Regions from separate parts of the Aeromonas sp. TS_SC_11 genome, predicted to be linked through region 1. Evidence: predicted binding sites of a transcription regulator. Region 1 holds the regulator's gene; the other holds the start of a gene.
The links. Region 1 encodes NrdR, which represses ribonucleotide reductase genes. Its sites were predicted from a motif close to CACNNTATANNGTG; they were not measured.
Positions count from the first base shown of each region.

Region 2: a site for NrdR is predicted at 1,458-1,471, ahead of nrdA (class 1a ribonucleoside-diphosphate reductase subunit alpha). Genes of this name have one in related genera too.

Region 1 is NZ_JBWZZQ010000003.1:48,110-51,194, forward strand. Features, by position in the region: gene ribD (bifunctional diaminohydroxyphosphoribosylaminopyrimidine deaminase/5-amino-6-(5-phosphoribosylamino)uracil reductase RibD) at 1-1,106, opposite strand, end outside; gene nrdR (transcriptional regulator NrdR) at 1,181-1,630, opposite strand; gene AC1P02_RS22840 (NIPSNAP family protein) at 1,765-2,097, opposite strand; gene AC1P02_RS22845 (ParB N-terminal domain-containing protein) at 2,165-2,593, opposite strand; gene glyA (serine hydroxymethyltransferase) at 2,703-3,085, opposite strand, start outside.
Region 2 is NZ_CM170470.1:3,640,583-3,643,667, reverse strand. Features, by position in the region: gene nrdA (class 1a ribonucleoside-diphosphate reductase subunit alpha) at 1-1,357, opposite strand, end outside; gene AC1P02_RS16935 (HAD family hydrolase) at 1,913-2,599, opposite strand; gene ubiG (bifunctional 2-polyprenyl-6-hydroxyphenol methylase/3-demethylubiquinol 3-O-methyltransferase UbiG) at 2,599-3,085, opposite strand, start outside.

The DNA of each region.
Region 1 (3,085 bases):
GCTATCCTGGCGGTGATGCGGATATCCTGTCCCACCAGCCGCACATCCTTGATGCAGAGCTTGGGCGCCTGGAAAAGACGGGTGAGCGCTGGCAGATGGAACAGGCCACGCCCCTCATCCCCCATCAGTTTCGGCGCCTGATAAAGCACCAGCTCATCCACCAGCCCCTTGTCCAGCAAGGCACCGCAAAGCCTGGGTCCGGCTTCCACCAGCACGGAATTGATGTTCCGCTTGGCCAGCAGCATAAAGAGGCTGACCAGATCCAGCTTGCCATCCAGCAGGGGCAGCTCCAGTTGCTGCACCCATTCAGGCCAGTCGCCAGCCGCCTTGTGACGGGCCAGCAAGACAGGGCCTGTGCTCTGGAACAGGGGCAAGTCCGGGGTCAGCCGGTTCCGGGAATCGACGATGACCCGCAGAGGCTGGCGCAGCGTCTCTTTGGCATAAGTGGCCTTGAGAGAAGGGGGCAGCTCATCCCAACGCACCGTCAGGGAGGCGCCATCGGCCAGCACGGTTTCGGCGCTGGAGAGCACGGCGTCGTGACCGGCACGCAGCCTCTGCACATCGGCACGGGCCAGGGGGCCCGTTATCCACTGACTCTCGCCGCTTGCCATGGCGGTGCGGCCATCGAGGCTGGCACCGAGTTTGGCGGTCACCAGCGGAAAAGCGGTACGCATCCGCTTGAAGAAGCCCGGATTGAGCGCCTCGGCTTCACTCGACAGCAAGCCAAAATCGGTCTTGATGCCCGCTTCCGACAACATCCGCAGACCACGCCCGCCCACCTCGGGGTTGGGGTCGACCATGGCCGCCACCACCCGGGTCACCCCGGCTTTGATCAGCGCCTCGGCGCAAGGGGGGGTGCGACCATGATGGGAGCAGGGCTCCAGGGTCACATAAGCGGTCGCACCACGGGCTTCGTCACCGGCCTCATGCAGGGCATAGATCTCTGCATGGGGTTCTCCGGCTCGTTTGTGCCATCCCTCGCCGACCACAACGCCGGCTTTCACCAGCACGGCGCCGACACAGGGATTGGGGGCCGTGGTATAGCGGCCACGGCGGGCCAGTTCAAGGGCCCGATTCATCCATTGGTAATCATCTTGACTAAACATCTGGGCTCCCGTTCAAAGCGAGAAAATGGGCGTTGCAGGTTCGATTGGCGCAGCGTAACCGGACATTGGGAAGCTTATTTCTCCAGCTTGGCGATCTCTTCGCCGAACTCGCGGATGTCCTCGAAGCTGCGATAGACGGAGGCAAAACGGATATAGGCGACCTTGTCCAGGCTCTTGAGCTCATCCATCACCAGATTACCCACCAGCTGGGAGGCAACTTCGCGCTCACCGGTGGCTCGCAGGCAGGACTTGATGTGGTTGACCCCCTTTTCGATGGCCTCCATGCTCACGGGTCGCTTCTCCAGCGCCCGCAGGATGCCACCACGCAGCTTCTCTTCATTGAAGGGCTCGCGGGAGCCGTTGGACTTGATGACACGGGGCATCACCAGCTCGGCCATCTCGAAGGTGGTGAAGCGCTCGTGACAGAGCAGGCACTCACGACGGCGGCGTACCTGATGGCCTTCTGCCACCAGACGGGAATCGATCACCTTGGTATCAACCGCACTACAGAAAGGGCAATGCATCGGACCTCCGGCGTTAACAAACAGGGCACCTGCCCCACAGGGGCAGGATCTTGGCGGGCCAGTGTAGCACGGCCATCCAAAACCGGTAAAAGCCCAGAAAAACAATATGTCACCGTCTATATTCCTTAAACACTTCAGGGGGTGCGAAGTCCCTCTATGGCCGTTGCAGGCAAGCAGATGACGGTATTTGCATCCGCTTCGATCAGCGCAACAATGGCGTCTCTCGGGCCTTCTCGCCAGGCATCCGTTGCATACAATGCCGCCTGGGAAGCGCTCAGATGCGCAAGATCATCGTATGCCCGCATCAGAAAATAGGCATCCGGATCATGCAGGGAGGGGCCGTGGCTCACCACATCCATCCCCCATTTACGGTGCAGTGGCATGCTCTGCTCGGTCACCAGCGCATGAAACGCGGCGCGGCTCCCCGCCTTGAGCCGATAACTGCGGATTTCCAGCACTCTCTTCATCGCACTTTCTCCAGCTAAAAAAATACCGCCAGCAAGGCGATATTTAACCCTTCTGTCAACCTTGAGATCAGTCGTCATAGGGCAAGTCGTCGGGCTCACAACCTGCGTGGTCGGGTACCGGATCTTGCGCAAACTGCACCGCATCAATGTGAGTGTGTCCCTCTATCAATGCCTTGCACACCCTGTGCATGCCATCCATGACCCGACCTGCACTATCCAGAATGATGGGATAGGCAAGAGAAGCACTGGCAATCAACTGACAATGCTCGGCTATGCTGCGCACCGTGGGTCTGGCCACGCCGTGTCCGTACCAGTGATCGGTGTCCAGTTCGGCAATCTGCACCAATGGCACAGCTTGCACCGGCAAACCTTGGCTCAACAGCACCAGACGCCGTACATCCCATGCCAGCAGCCCCTCCGGACTATCGCGAAAATGGTACTGGGCACGGATGGACACGATCAGATCGTCATCTGTGATACCGGACTGGGCTGGCATTATGCCTCCTATGTCTGCTGCACAAGCTCGGCGCCCATGGCGGGGCCGAAACAGAAAAAACAATGCCACCCGCAGGTGGCATTGGTCTCAAACCAGCATGGCTGGTATATCAGGCATAAACCGGGAAACGACGGCAGATATCCAGCACCTTTTCGCGGGTGTTGGCCAGCACTTCGTCGTTGTCATGGTTGTCCAGCACGTCACAGATCCAGTTGGTCAGATGGATGGACTCTGCTTCCTTGAAACCGCGGCGGGTGATGGCCGGGGTACCGATCCGCACACCTGAGGTGACGAACGGGGAACGCGGGTCGTTCGGCACCGAGTTCTTGTTGACTGTGATGTTGGCTTTGCCAAGAGCGGCATCGGCTTCTTTACCGGTCAGCTCACGGCCGATCAGGTCAACCAGCATGAGATGGTTGTCGGTACCGCCGGAGACGATCTTGTAACCGCGCTCGATGAAGGTCGCCGCCATGGCTTTGGCGTTTTTGACGA
Region 2 (3,085 bases), on a different replicon from region 1:
CGTCATCCACGTTGTTGAGCGGCTTGGTGGGCAGTGCAATCTCGAGGCAGAGGTTGGACTGGCGTACTGGCGCCACGCTTGGATCGAACGGGCTGTGGGTGTTGCAGTGGTCCACGTTCTGGATGTAGATACGACCGGTGCCTGCGCGCTCCTGCATCATCAGGGAGAAGAGATCGACAGCCTTGATGGTCTTCTTGCGAATGGCCGGGTCCTGCTCGTACTTGATGTAGAGCGCTTCGAACTTGTCCTGATCCGCAAAGAACGCATCGTACAGGCCAGGAGCATCGGACGGGGAGAACAAGGTAATGTCACCGCCCTTGATCAGGCGCTGGTACATCAGCTTGTTGATCTGCACGCCGTAGTCCATGTGACGGACCCGGTTCTCTTCCACGCCGCGGTTGTTTTTCAGTACCAGCAGGCTCTCCACTTCGGTGTGCCACAGCGGGTAGAAAAGGGTGGCCGCACCACCGCGTACACCGCCCTGAGAGCAGCATTTGACCGCAGTCTGGAAGTACTTGTAGAAGGGGATGCAGCCGGTGTGGAAGGCTTCGCCGCCACGGATGGGGCTGCCCAGACCACGGATGCGGCCAGCGTTGATGCCGATGCCGGCGCGCTGGGAGACATAACGGACGATGGCGCTGGCGGTGGCATTGATGGAATCCAAGCTGTCATCGCATTCGATCAGCACGCAGGAGCTGAACTGACGGGTCGGGGTACGCACACCGCTCATGATGGGGGTCGGCAGCGAAATTTTGAAGGTCGACACCGCATCGTAGAAACGTTTAATGTAGCTCAGACGGGTATCTTTCGGATACTTGGAGAAGAGGCAGGCCGCTACCAGTATGTAGAGGAACTGCGGGCTCTCGTAGATCTCGCCGGTGACGCGGTTCTGCACCAGGTACTTGCCTTCCAGCTGCTTGACGGCGGCGTAGGAGAAGTTCATGTCACGCCAGTGATCCAGGTGCTCGTTGAGCTCCTCGAATTCGGCCTGGGTGTAGTCGGTCAGCAGGTGCTTGTCATATTTGCCCATGTCTACCAGACGGGCGACGTGCTGGTAGAGGTGGGGCGGCTCGAACTGGCCGTAGGCTTTCTTGCGCAGGTGGAAGATGGCCAGACGGGCAGCCATGTACTGGTAGTCCGGACTTTGCTCGGAGATCAGGTCAGCAGTGGCCTTGATGACGGTTTCGTGGATATCGGCGGTACGGATACCGTCATAGAACTGGATGTGGGACTTGAGTTCCACCTGGGAGACCGACACGTTGTCGAGCCCTTCGGCGGCCCAATCCAGCACGCGGTGAATTTTATCCAGATCGATGGGTTCTTTGTGGCCGTTACGCTTCGTCACAAACAAGTTCATTGGCTGATGACCTTCAGTTGATTCCCGAAAAACCATCGCACTGCGCTGGCCTCGGCGCCGTGAACGGCTGCGGGAGGTGGGGGCGTATTGTGCGATGAATCACAAGATATAGTGTTATTTTGAGTTCGAGCTACAAGATAGTGAGGTCGCCCTCGCTTTGCAATCTGTGGATAAGGCATTAGCTGTGGATAAATTGTGGGTGTCGAGACCCATGTTAGTGGACGCTCACAGTGAGTGGGTTTTCATGCGTCCGATCCGGTAAATGCAAGTCTGATGATCGAACATGGAAAATTTAAATAACTTTTTTTGCTTGCGAAAACGGGGTGTTTTTACTAGCAAATTCAGTCTGGTTATCCCTTGTGCAGCAAGGGTCAAAAGGTGTCCTGTCCCAGTCTGTTGGCGGTTGCCAAACCGCAAAAAAGGGAGATCAATCCGGACCTCCCCTGGTCTCATCCTTGTGCCTGCAACGGTCGCCAATCGTGCTCATCTGGCCACCGACTGGCGATAAAGCTGCCTTTATTATCCATCAATCTGGCTGTCTGGCGGCAAACAGGATTAGCTCAGCTCGTAACGCAGCCAGTGGTGCAGGGCCTGCACGGTATCGAAGTGCAGATCCGCGCCCCAGTCTGCGGGATCCTCGTCCTCGCTCAGATAACCCCAACCTGCGACGGCGGTGCGCATGCCCGCATTGCGGCCCGCCTCTATGTCACGCACATGATCCCCCACATAGAGGCAGTGGGCGGCGTCGACCCCCAACTGTTCACAGGCAAAGTACATGGGGGCAGGGTCGGGCTTGCGCACCGGCAGGGTGTCGGCACTCACAGTCACGCCGCAGCTGGCAAGCTCGGGCAAGGCCGCCAGCAGCGGCTCGGTCAGAAAGCCCGGCTTGTTGGTGACTATGCCCCAGGGCAGGGCACGTTCGTCCAGCCATTCGATGAGTGCCACCATGCCCTCATAGGGGCGGGTGCCGACGCAGAGGTTCGCCGCGTAGTAGTCGAGCAGGGCGGTGCGCAGGCGAGTGGCCCCCAGCTCTTCGAGCAGCTCATCGCCAAGCCCGGCCTTGAGCAGCCCGAGCGCGCCGTGGGAGGTGGTTTGACGGATGATGGCGTCAGAGAGCGGCGCAAAGCCTTCGCTCACCAGCACATGGTTGACGGCGGCGCCCAAGTCCGGCGCCGTATCGAGCAAGGTGCCGTCGAGGTCAAACAGCACACAGCGCAGCGGTACCGGCTTGTTATCAATCATCAGCCATGCTCCGGGCGGATGAACTCCACCATGTAGTTGACGTCGACGTTTTTGCCAAGCTTGAACTGGTTGGAGAGCGGCGCGTAGTGCACCCCGCTCATGTCCCGTACCAAGAGGCCTGCTGCTTCACCCATGCGACACAGCTCGGCGGGGGTGATGAACTTCTTGTGATCGTGGGTCCCTTTGGGAACCATCTTCATCAGGTATTCGGCGCCGATGATCATCATCAGATAGGCTTTCGGATTGCGGTTGATGGTGGAGACGAACACCCGTCCGCCCGGGCGCACCAGGGTGGCGATGGCGCGCAGCACCGAAGCCGGATCCGGCACATGCTCCAGCATCTCCATGCAGGTAACCACGTCATACTGGCCAGGGGCCTGGTCGGCGTGCTCCTCCGCCGTCATCTGCTGGTATTGGAGCTCCACCCCTTGTTCCAGGGCGTGCAGGCGGGCGACCCCGAGCGGTTCCTTGCCCATGTCGATGCCG